3 regions of the Pseudoalteromonas sp. S1650 genome follow, and region 3 is predicted to be linked to each of the others. Evidence: predicted binding sites of a transcription regulator. Region 3 holds the regulator's gene; each other region holds the start of a gene.
What was found. Region 3 encodes sigma-54, which starts transcription at its own class of promoters, with help from an activator protein. Its sites were predicted from a motif close to GTTGGCACGNNNNTNGNNT; they were not measured.

Region 1 (4,201 bases), on a different contig from region 3:
TCTTCTTGACAGTCGATTGTAAGTGTTTCGTATGGCTCTTCTTTTTGACCATCAACTTCACGAAGGATTACTTGTGGACGAGATACAGCAAGCTCGTAACCTTCACGACGCATGTTCTCGATTAAGATACCTAAGTGTAACTCACCACGACCAGAAACACGGAAGCTATCTGGGTTGTCAGTTTCTTCAACACGTAATGCAACGTTGTGAACAAGCTCAGCTTGTAAACGCTCAAGAATGTTGCGTGAAGTTACGAATTTACCTTCTTTACCAGCAAATGGTGATGTATTTACAGAGAACGTCATTGTTACTGTAGGCTCATCAACACTTAGCGGTGGTAATGCTTCAACGGTATTTACATCACAGATAGTGTCTGAGATTTTCAGCTCACCAAGACCTGTGATTGCAATGATGTCACCTGCGCCTGCAGATTCTGCTTCATGACGCTCAAGACCTAAGTAGCTCATTACTTGGCCAACTTTACCGTTACGCTTAGTACCGTCTGCGCTTACAACAGTAACCTGTTGGTTAGGACGAACAGTACCACGCTTGATACGACCTACACCGATAACACCGATGTATGAGTTGTAGTCAAGCTGAGAAATTTGCATTTGGAAAGCACCTTCAGGATCTGCATCCGGTGGAGATACTTCGTCAACGATCATCTGGAACATTGGTTCCATGTTATCTGATGGCTCGTCTAAATCCATTGTTGCCCAGCCGTTGATAGCTGATGCATAGATTACTTTAAAGTCTAACTGTTCGTCAGTTGCACCTAAGTTATCGAATAAATCGAAAACTTGGTCCATAACCCAGTCAGGACGTGCACCTGGTTTGTCGATTTTGTTGATTACAACAATCGGCGTTAAACCTTGTGCGAATGCTTTTTGCGTTACGAAACGCGTTTGCGGCATTGGACCTTCTTGAGCATCAACAAGTAGTAATACTGAGTCAGCCATCGAAAGTACGCGTTCTACTTCACCACCGAAGTCAGCGTGTCCTGGGGTGTCTACGATATTGATATGGTAGTCGTTCCAAGAGATAGCTGTGTTCTTAGCTAAAATGGTAATACCACGTTCTTTCTCAATGTCGTTTGAGTCCATTACGCGCTCTTCGTTACCGCCGCGCGTTTCTAATGTGCCTGATTGCTCAAGCAGTTTATCAACCAAAGTTGTTTTACCGTGGTCAACGTGGGCGATAATCGCTATATTTCTTAACTTTTCGATGCTCATATTTTTTCTCAGAGAAATTGAATCTCATTGATCCTGCAAGATCTACGCAGTCACCTGCGTTTTCACCAGATGTCCCAGCATAGGATTTAAAAGGGCGCATATTATCCCTTAATAATGGCATGGATGAAAGTTTATCCAATATAAATTTATAAACTTTCTTCAGGCTTTTTATAAGTATCTGTTTTATAAATGACAAATTTATGAAAATTAAAGTGAATCTGAGCTCAAAACTGGCGAAATTTTAGTTTTTGAACCATATTTTGGCACTAAATCGTGTTCATAACCGAAAAATTGGCACGCTCAATAATTGTGCAAAACAAGGTCGCACTTTTTACGCACCAGAATGATCTTTTTACGCACCAACTTAGTGCAATAAAAGTTAACAAAACGAAACCCTGTTCACTTTTTACAAGCCTAAACAAGGTGTTAAAAACATGGCACGAAACCAGCTTATATAAGCGAAAAGCAATAATGCAGCAAAAATAAAACCCAACAATTGGAGGACACATGTCACAATCGGTTTTAGATTTTATCAAAGAAAATGACGTTAAGTTCATTGATTTACGCTTTACTGATACCAAAGGTAAAGAACAGCATGTTTCTATTCCTCATCATCAAATTGATGAAGATTTCTTCGAAGACGGCAAAATGTTTGACGGTTCTTCAATTGCTGGCTGGAAAGGTATCAACGAATCAGACATGGTACTTATGCCTGTTCCTGAGTCTGCGAAAATGGACCCGTTTTCTGAAGAAGCTACACTAATCGTACGTTGTGACGTCGTTGAGCCTTCAACACTTCAAGGTTACGAGCGTGATCCACGTTCTGTTGCAAAACGCGCTGAAGAGTACATGCGCTCTACTGGTATTGCTGACACTGTATTATTCGGTCCAGAGCCAGAATTCTTCCTTTTTGATGACGTTAAATACAAATCAGACATGTCTGGTTCTATGTACAAAATCGATTCTGTAGAAGCAGCTTGGAACTCAGATAAAGATTATGAAGGCGGTAACATGGGTCACCGTCCAGGTGTTAAAGGCGGTTACTTCCCGTGTTCACCTGTTGATTCATCACATGACTGGCGTTCAGCAACTTGTTTAGTTCTTGAAGAACTAGGTCAAGTAGTAGAAGCTCACCACCACGAAGTAGCAACTGCAGGTCAAAATGAGATCGCAACTCGCTTCAATACAATGGTATTAAAAGCTGACGAAATCCAAGAGATGAAATATGTTATCCATAACATGGCTCACCTATACGGAAAAACAGCGACATTCATGCCTAAACCAATCGTAGGTGATAACGGTTCTGGTATGCACTGTCACCAATCTCTAGGTAAAGATGGCGTAAACATCTTCGCGGGTGACAAATACGCAGGTCTTTCTGAAGAAGCACTTTACTACATCGGTGGTATCATCAAGCACGCTAAAGCAATCAACGCATTCGCTAACGCGTCAACGAACTCATACAAGCGTTTAGTACCAGGCTTCGAAGCTCCTGTAATGCTTGCATACTCTGCACGTAACCGTTCTGCTTCAATCCGAATCCCAGTGGTACCGTCTGCAAAAGCACGTCGTATCGAAGTACGTTTCCCTGATCCAACTGCGAACCCATACTTAGCATTCTCTGCAATGCTTATGGCTGGCCTAGACGGTATCAAGAACAAGATCCACCCTGGCGATGCAATGGACAAAGACTTATACGATCTACCTGCTGAAGAAGCAGCTGAGATCCCACAAGTTGCATCTTCTTTACAAGAAGCACTTGCATCATTAGACGCAGACCGTGAGTTCTTAACTCAAGGTGGCGTATTCACTGATGACCTAATCGATGCATACATCGCGCTTAAGAGCCAAGAAGTTGAAAAACTTAACATGACAACTCACCCAGTTGAGTTCGAAATGTACTACAGCGTGTAATACACGCTGTATCAGAATTATCTAAAAGATAATAAATGTGTGTTCTCAAGCCCGCTCTGCGGGCTTTTTTAATGGTAATTGAGCGGGTTCTACTCTACAGTTTTAGTTAAGTGAAAAAATGCAGGGTCGCAGGGTGAAAAGCACAACCTTATTGGTATTATCGTTTTTATTTGCAAGCTTTTTTGGTTATACAGCAGCACAAAAAGTCTATTCTTGGAAAGATGAGAATGGTGTATTAGTATTTTCTGATACTCCTCGCCCCGGTGCTACTGAGGTCAAGTTAAATACCCAAAACCTTACAATGCCTGCAGCTGATACCAGTATTCTTGATACTGCTCCAAGTGCAGTCCCTGTTAACTTTAAAGTGTCAATTGCAGCCCCCGCAAATGAAGAAACTGTGAGAGAAAATACAGGTTCTGTTTATGTTACTACACGAGTCAGCCCCCGTTTTGAAACTGGTTTCAAAGTTCAATTACTCGTTGATGGTTCACCTCATGGCGCACCAAGTAATAGCACGACCTTTGCTCTAAGAGAGGTCTTTCGAGGCGAACACACATTACAAGCGAAACTTTTTGATGCAAATAATAAACTCGTTTCAGTTAGCCCAGTCAGCACTTTTTTCATGCACAGAACTTCAATTAATAACGGAAATTAGAATTTTCGACATGATGTCTCGCAAAGCAAAAAGAGTATGCTAAGCTGCACTAAATTGAAACGCACTAAAATGGTGCAACCATGCTCAGAGAACTACATTTTAATTCTCAATTACTCGACAGTATTTGGAAAAATTTAAGTACTGCCGTTATTTTACTCGATCATGATTTTAAACTGGTTTACGCAAACGATAGCGCCAGTGAGCTTTTAGGTTTAGGCCCAAAACGTATCATCAACCAACCGTTCGACAACCTATTTAACTACCACTCGATAGATTTAAAACGTATTGCTCAGTATTCGTTGTTTGACGGTGTCGATTGCCACCAACATAGAGCTGACGTGGTGTTCGTCGATTCTCGCCATGCCAAGTTAACTATTAGCACACGCCGAATAAGTAGCAA
Region 2 (4,201 bases), on a different contig from region 3:
TAACCGCCTTACGGATTTGGTTGATTTTGGCACGTTTGTCTTTACGCTTTTCAGGAATAACCGACAGCTTAGTTTGCGTTTCGCGGCCTAGTTGTACTGTTTTGCGTAAATAGTTAACCGTCTCTAAATCAAGTTCAGCCCAACCACCTTGTGGCAAGCGCTTATCAAGCTCTAACTTACCGTAACGAATACGGATAAGACGCGATACTTCAACATCTTGTGATTGCCATAAACGACGTACTTCGCGGTTACGACCTTCTGTTAAAGTCACATTGAACCAACGGTTGATACCTTCACCACCCATAGGTTTGATGTTTAAGAATTTCGCAGGACCATCTTCAAGCTCAACGCCTTTTGTTAGAGTGCGTAGCGTTTCGTTAGTCACTTCACCAAACACACGAGCTGAGTACTCACGCTCTACTTCGTAGCTTGGGTGCATTAAACGGTTAGCAAGTTCACCGTCGTTAGTAAACAGCATTAAACCTGCGGTATTAATATCTAATCGGCCAACTGCAATCCAGCGTTCGCCATCAACACGTGGTAAACGGTCAAATACCGTACGACGGCCTTCAGGGTCTTTACGTGTACATAACTCGCCTTCTGGTTTGTTATACATAAGTACACGACAAATACGGTCGGCTTTGTCTTCAATTTTTACTACGTGACCGTCAACACGAATTACATCGGTTGCTTCTACGCGGTCGCCTAAACGAGCCACTTTACCATTCACGCTCACGCGGTTGGCATCGATGTATTTTTCCATTTCACGACGTGAACCCACGCCAGCACGGGCTAATACTTTTTGTAACTTTTCAGTTTCTACATTACTCATTCAGATAGTTCTCTCACAGAAGGATCGCTCAATAACTGGTTGATTTTACTCTCCTGAAGTTCAGGTAACGGCGGTAATTCATCTAAACCAGCTAATGAAAAATAATCTAAGAAAGCGGATGTTGTGGCAAACAACGCTGGGCGCCCGGGCACCTCTTTATGGCCAACAACCCTAACCCACTCTCTTTCTAATAAGGTTTTAATAATTCCTGAGCCAACAGCAACCCCCCGTACTTGTTCAATTTCACCACGGGTAATAGGTTGTCTATAGGCAATCAAGGATAAAGTTTCTAGTAGTGCTCGTGAGTATTTAGGTGCGCGCTCTTGCCATAAGTTTGCCAGCCAAGGCGCTAAACTAGCGCAGGCTTGAAACCTGTAACCGCTGCCTACTGCAACAAGCTTAATGCCTCGGGTTTGATAATGCGTTTGAATTTGTTCAATTGCATTATTAATGCGCGGCATAGATACGCTTAAATCAGCTAATACTGTCTCTTTTAAATGACGTTTAGACACAGGTTTTCCAGCAACAAAAATCGCGGCTTCTATGATTTCGACTAACTGTTCATCACTGATACGTTTTGTGGCCATTGCTACTAAAGGTCATTTTAAATCACTAACGCTCTATTATGACAGAAGTCGGCCAAGGTTGGAAAAATTATTGTAAAAAAGCCAGTGTAAAACACTGGCTTTGGGGGATATTTATAAATGAATTTTGAAATTAGCTATTTTTAACCATTTCAAGGGCATCATCTTCGGCAACGTCGCTGCCATATTTGCTAATGTAATTAACAAACTCAGTGCGGCTTATACGCTTATCTTTGTTGCTATCCATATAGCCAAAGTGATTTGCGATATCGTCGTCATCGGCTTCTTCAATTGAAACATAACCATTTTTGTCGTTATCTAACGATTTAAAGTCATTTTCGATTGGGTCAAATTTAGCGATTTCAGCTTTAAATGCTGATTCAGATACCTCACTATCAGCTGCCACCTTGCCTGTATTTAATTGCATGTATGCATTAAATTCAGTACGGCTGATTTGCTCGTCCATATTGGTATCGATGTTTGAAAAATGCTCCCAAATTGCATCATCGTCAGCTTCTACCTTAGAGATATAGCCGTCATTGTCATTATCTAGACTGCCAAAATCGCTGTCGATTTTTGCTAAAGAGTTACTTGCAGAACATGCTGAAAGACTTAGTGCTGCTAAAATTGTAGATGCTAAAGTTAACTTTTTCATAAGACATTTCCTTGTAGTCGATTAGATTCAATTAGACTATTTCAAGTTGAATGCCAAAATGCCTTATTGACTAAAATCAAGCACTTACAATCTAGTTAAGTTACTGTTAAGCCTATGATTTAGCAAGCTTTTCATAGGTTGCTGTAATTTTTTCATAAAAAAAGCGCTCCGAAGAGCGCTTTTTACAAATAAGTATACTGTCGCTATTAGATAGCTGCGTTTTGGTAACGCTTAACGAAGTCTGTTACTGCTTCGCCATTACATTTTAACGTGTTTAAGTTGCCAATTTTTTCACGCACAGGTGTTAAACCTTTTTTAAGTGCAGTGATGCAAAGTTGAGTTTCTTTTTGCTCATTTTTAGCAAACACTTCAATCGCTGCTTTTGCTACTTCTTGTGATTGTGCTTTTTTTGCAATTTCACGAATGTCAGTACCGTTACATAAAATGCTTTTTGAAAAACGTGACATTGAAATGCCATGCTTTGCTGCTTCTTTGCGTGCAGCGGTAAACCCTTCGTTTGCACTTAAGCTACATAACTTCGATTCAATACTGTTATCAGCTGAAAAGTAGTGCGGGTTGCTTGCTAATGAGCCAAATGAGATACATGCAAGAGAAAGCATCACTAATTGTTTTTTCATGGTTTACCTTTAAATAGTACATAATATGAACGGGTGGTTTGCGCGCATTATATAAACAAAAATAAGCAGATCAACTGAATTATTTATTTAATTTAATAATTAATAGTGAGTTAACAATGTTTTTAAATTAAGCAGCAATTGATCAACATTTACCCAATTTGATTTTCGTAATTAGCTCATGAATAAGCCCTAGTTTGATGATAGAATTGCGCTAAACACTGAAACAAAAATAATAGGTGCACCATGAAGGTAATCTCATTTAACATTAACGGCCTGCGCGCTCGTTTACACCAATTGCAAGCCGTAATTGATAAACATCAACCAGATATTATTGGCTTACAAGAAATCAAAGTACATGATGAGGCCTTCCCTCTCGAAGATGTGCAAAAAATGGGTTATCACGTTTATTTTCACGGTCAAAAAGCACATTACGGCGTGGCAATGTTATGTAAACAAGAGCCAAAATCAGTTGTTAAAGGCTTTGCAACCGATACCGACGAATCACAGCGTCGTATGATCAGTGTTACCGTGACACAAGAAAATGGTCGTGACCTAACGGTGATGAATGGCTACTTCCCGCAAGGGGATAATATTTCCCACGAAACCAAATTCCCTTATAAGCGTCAATTCTATAAAGATTTAATGACTCACTTAGAAGATAACCACACGCCAGAGCAAGATGTTATTGTGATGGGCGACATTAATATTTCACCGACCGATCTCGACATTGGTATTGGTGAACCAAACCGTAAGCGCTGGTTAAAAACAGGTAAGTGTTCTTTCCAACCTGAAGAGCGTGAATGGTTAAGCACTTTATTAAACTGGGGCTTTAAAGATACCTTCCGTGAACTTTACCCAGAAAAAACTGAGCAATACTCGTGGTTTGATTACCGCTCAAAAGGTTTTGATGACAACCGTGGTCTACGTATTGATGTGATCTTAGCAACTCCAGCTCTTGCTGAGCGTTGTGTTGAGTCTGGTATCGATTACGAATTGCGAGGTATCGAAAAACCATCTGATCATGCGCCAATTTGGTCAACATTTAACGCATGATAGACACACTGCAATGGCAGCTCCCTTTGTGGAGCTGTGTGGCTATAATACTTTGGCTCAGCTTTGATAAGCAAAGCGCATCACAATTATTGGCAACGCCAATAAGACAAGTGGGTGTGCTCGCATGTGCTTTAGTACTTGCGGTACTGTGGCGCATTAAAGCGGGGATATTGCCAGGCCTCGAATTGCATATTTTAGGGGTTACTGCAGTGACCCTAATTTTAGGTTGGCGGCTGGCTATTTTTGCAAGCCTTCTTGCAAGTTTACTCTTGGTATTAGTCGCTCAGTTGCCAGTATCAATACTGCCAGTGCATTTATTGTTTACTGCTTTTTTACCAATTACATTGAGCTATTTGTGTTTTGTGCTTTGTTATAGCTACCTGCCGAGACACTTTTTTATTTATATCTTTTTATGCGCGTTTTTAACCGCTGCTGTTAC
Region 3 (4,201 bases):
TAAAAGCAGAAAATATTAATGTCGACATTGATAAAATGACGATGTTTTCAAAGCAACCTGTAACACTAACAGGACCGAATTTAAAAATTACCGGTAAAGGCTTAAAAGCCGATTTAAAAGCCGAAATTGTTGAGTTAACTAACCATACACGAACCATATACTATGACCAATAAACTGAAGAAATTACTCCTGATCCCAAGCTTATTGATTGCCTTTTCGGGCGCAGCTGCCGAGCAAACAGGCGCTCAAATTAGCATTAGCTCAGATCGCCAAGTCGGTAAACTAAAAGATGGCGTTGGCATATTTGAAGGTAACGTAGAGATCGTGCATGGTGATCGTCGCATTACAGCAGAGCGACTTGAGGCACATGGCGGTGACACCGAAGGTACAGTCGAATTAATTATCGCTACAGGCAAACCAGCTTACTTCGAAGAAAAGCAAGCTGATGGTACCGTGATGAGCGCCAGCGCCGAAGAAGTTCGTTATGATGTTGCGAAACGCTTCTTAACACTCAATGGCGAAGCTGAAGTCACTCAAGCGGGTCAAAAAGTAACGGCAAAAAGCATTACCTATGATATGGCTCAACAGCTGATCAGCGCAGAAAAAGACGAAAACTCAACAGATCGTGTACACACTATTTTAGTGCCTGTAGAAAATAAAAAAGACGATAAAGGCCAACCATGAGCACATTAAAAGCAGAGCTTTTAGCTAAAAGCTACAAAGGCCGCCAAGTGGTTAAAAATGTCGGTCTTGAAGTTGAAGCGGGCAGTATTGTTGGCTTGTTAGGGCCAAATGGTGCAGGTAAAACAACGACCTTCTATATGATTGTAGGCCTCGTACCAAGCGACAAAGGAAAAATAAGCATCGATGATAACGATATCACGCTTTTGCCAATGCACAGCCGTGCGCGCTTAGGTATTGGTTATCTACCACAAGAGTCGTCTATTTTTCGAAAATTAACAGTTTACCAAAACTTGATGGCCATATTAGAGACCCGCAAAGATCTTAACAAAACAACGCGCGAAGAGACGCTTAACAACTTATTAGATGAATTTAGCATTCAACATATTCGCGATAGCCAAGGTATGGCACTGTCAGGTGGTGAACGACGCCGCGTTGAAATTGCACGTGCATTAGCCGCTAATCCTAAATTTATCCTTTTAGATGAGCCTTTTGCTGGTGTTGATCCTATTTCGGTGTTAGATATAAAGAAAATTATTGAGCACCTAAAAAATCGTGGTATTGGTGTACTTATTACTGACCATAATGTTCGAGAAACCCTTGATGTTTGTGAAAAAGCCTACATTGTTTCTCATGGGGAGCTAATTGCATCAGGGACACCTGAGCACGTATTAGCTGACCAAACTGTACGTGATGTTTATCTAGGCGAGCAATTCAGGCTGTAACCATTACGCCACCGACTAGAGCATCTGCTAGACTTATACAATGACAATAAATCGATAACAGTGTCTTCACCGTTACCGATAACTTAAAAAGGATTGTTAGGGATACATGAGGCAATCATTACAGCTGCGCATGGGCCAGCAACTTACAATGACTCCACAACTGCAACAAGCCATTCGCTTGTTGCAGCTCAGTACATTGGATCTCCAGCAAGAAATTCAAGAAGCGCTTGATAGTAATCCTCTGCTTGAAGTGGAAGAAGCGGATTACAACGAAGAAAGCATCGGTAAGAATGAGCAAAAAGCGGAGTCTGACGATGTACAAGTCAGCGCGTCTGCCGACGAAGCACCTAGCGAATTCGAGCAAGAAAGCAGTGATGCTCTGAGTAAGGATACGGTTAGCGATGACTTAGCTATGGATGTTACGTGGGATGAGTACATGAGTGCCGCCCCATCAACATCGTCTGGGCCAATGCCTGAAGACGAGTCTATTTACCAAGGTGCTTCAACAGAAACACTGCAAGAATATTTAATGTGGCAACTACAGCTCACACCATTTAGTCCTACCGATGAAGCGATTGCCGTTGCCATCGTTGAAGCTATCGATGACTCAGGTATTTTAACGGTTAGCTGCGAAGATATTGTCGAAAGCTTTAATCAAAATAATGATGAAGAAGAAATCGAACTCGATGAAGTTGAAGCTGTCTTAAAAAGAATACAGTTATTCGATCCAGTTGGTATCGGCGCGCGAAGTTTACAAGAGTGCCTGTGTATACAACTTCGTCAATTCGATGCCAATACGCCATATTTAGCTGAAACTAAAATGGTTTTATCTGAGCATATCGAATTATTAGCAAGTCGCGACTATCGCACTTTAATGAAAAAGACTAAGCTTAAAGAAAACGAGCTTAAAGAAGTGATGACGCTCATTCACAGCTTAAATCCTAAGCCTGCGGATAGCATAGTACGCGAAGAATCTGAGTACGTCATACCCGATGTATCAGTGAAAAAAGTGAAAGGCCGCTGGGTAGTCGAGTTAAACCCAGATTGTATGCCAAAAATTAGAGTGAATAGCCAATATGCAGCGATGTCTCGCTCTGTTAAATCAAGTAGCGACAGCCAATTTATTCGTTCTCACTTACAAGAAGCAAAGTGGTTTATTAAGAGCTTAGAGAGCCGTAACGATACTTTACTAAAAGTGACCAACTGTATCGTGCAACAACAGCAAGCTTTCTTTGAACATGGCCCAGAAGCAATGAAGCCAATGGTGCTAAACGATGTCGCTGAAATGGTCGAAATGCATGAATCGACGATTTCTCGGGTTACAACACAAAAATATATGCATACCCCAAGGGGAATTTTTGAGTTGAAATATTTCTTCTCAAGCCATGTCAGCACCGAAAATGGTGGTGAGTGTTCTTCTACAGCAATTCGCGCTTTAATCAAGAAGTTAGTTGCTGCAGAAAACTCGGTTAAACCATTGAGTGATAGCAAAATTGCAGATATATTGGCTGAGCAAGGAATTAAAGTAGCTAGACGTACAATTGCAAAATATCGTGAGTCTCTAGCAATACCTCCGTCTAATCAGCGTAAAAGTCTGATTTAGACGTTTTACATAGAAGGAAAATGCTTATGCAACTAAATTTAACTGGTCGTCACGTAGAAGTCACTGATTCATTAAGAGACTATGTAAACACTAAGTTCGCAAAACTAGAAAGGCATTTTGATCATATTAATAATGTTCATGTCATTTTAGATGTAGAAAAATTAAGCCAAAAAGCAGAAGCAACTTTACATGTAAACGGAGGCGAGTTGTTCGCTTCTACAGAACATCAAGATATGTACGCAGCAATTGACTCATTGATCGATAAACTTGATCGCCAAGTCATTAAGCATAAAGAGAAATTAGCTCGACATTAAATTATGAAACTTAGTTCACTTACTAATCAGGACTGCAGCAAAGCTGCGGTCCTTTTTAATAGCAAAAAAAGAATTCTTGAGTATATTAGCGAGTTAGCTCACCAGCAGTTTCCTCATTTATCTCAACAAGATATCCTAGATGCTTTTCTGAACAGGGAAAAGTTAGGTAGTACAGGTATCGGCCGAGGAATAGCTATTCCCCACGGTCGAATGAGTGGTGCTGATGAACCTCATGCATTTATTATTGTCAGTGAATCTCCCATCAATTTTGATGCGATAGACAATCGTCCCGTTGATATTTTTGTGGCACTCATCGTACCAGATGGCGATTGCCAGTTGCACTTGAAGACCTTGTCAACAATTGCTGATAGACTTAAAGATAAAGATTTTTGTAAACAGTTGCGAAGTGCTACAAGCGATCAGCAACTATTTCAAGTAATTGCATCAGAGGCATAAATGGAATTAATAATTATCAGCGGTCGCTCAGGCTCGGGGAAATCGGTCGCTTTACGAGTTCTTGAAGACTTAGGCTACTACTGTGTTGATAATATTCCTGTCAACCTACTGCCTTCGCTCGTGCGAAGTGTTTCTGATAATTATGACAAAATTGCCGTCAGTATCGACGTACGTAACTTACCGAAAGAGCAGCAAGAGTTTAATGATATTCTTGAGTACCTGCCAGGTTTTGCAAACCCAACACTATTCTACCTAGATAGTGATGACCAAACCCTAATTAAGCGCTTTTCTGAAACTCGCCGTTTGCATCCATTATCGATTGATTCTTTACCGCTTGATCTTGCCATTAAACAAGAAAAAATCCTGCTTGATGTGCTGATCACCCGCGCTGACTTTATGATTGATACCACTGATTTGAGTGT

Region 1: glnA (glutamate--ammonia ligase) is a predicted target of sigma-54. The motif match lies at 1,666-1,684, and genes of this name have one in related genera.
Region 2: CWB80_RS05345 (EF-hand domain-containing protein) is a predicted target of sigma-54. The motif match lies at 2,111-2,129, and genes of this name have one in related genera.

The regions. Positions count from the first base shown of each region.
Region 1 covers NZ_PNDF01000008.1:189,542-193,742, reverse strand. The annotation lists gene typA (translational GTPase TypA) at 1-1,232, opposite strand, end outside; gene glnA (glutamate--ammonia ligase) at 1,740-3,146, shown strand; gene CWB80_RS02080 (DUF4124 domain-containing protein) at 3,265-3,801, shown strand; gene glnL (nitrogen regulation protein NR(II)) at 3,882-4,201, shown strand, end outside.
Region 2 covers NZ_PNDF01000018.1:30,241-34,441, reverse strand. The annotation lists gene rluB (23S rRNA pseudouridine(2605) synthase RluB) at 1-832, opposite strand, end outside; gene scpB (SMC-Scp complex subunit ScpB) at 829-1,419, opposite strand; gene CWB80_RS05345 (EF-hand domain-containing protein) at 1,550-2,071, opposite strand; gene CWB80_RS05340 (hypothetical protein) at 2,278-2,709, opposite strand; gene xthA (exodeoxyribonuclease III) at 2,953-3,762, shown strand; gene CWB80_RS05330 (energy-coupling factor ABC transporter permease) at 3,759-4,201, shown strand, end outside.
Region 3 covers NZ_PNDF01000115.1:13,634-17,834, forward strand. The annotation lists gene lptC (LPS export ABC transporter periplasmic protein LptC) at 1-173, shown strand, start outside; gene lptA (lipopolysaccharide transport periplasmic protein LptA) at 163-684, shown strand; gene lptB (LPS export ABC transporter ATP-binding protein) at 681-1,406, shown strand; gene CWB80_RS21600 (RNA polymerase factor sigma-54) at 1,513-3,009, shown strand; gene hpf (ribosome hibernation promoting factor) at 3,036-3,323, shown strand; gene ptsN (PTS IIA-like nitrogen regulatory protein PtsN) at 3,327-3,779, shown strand; gene rapZ (RNase adapter RapZ) at 3,780-4,201, shown strand, end outside.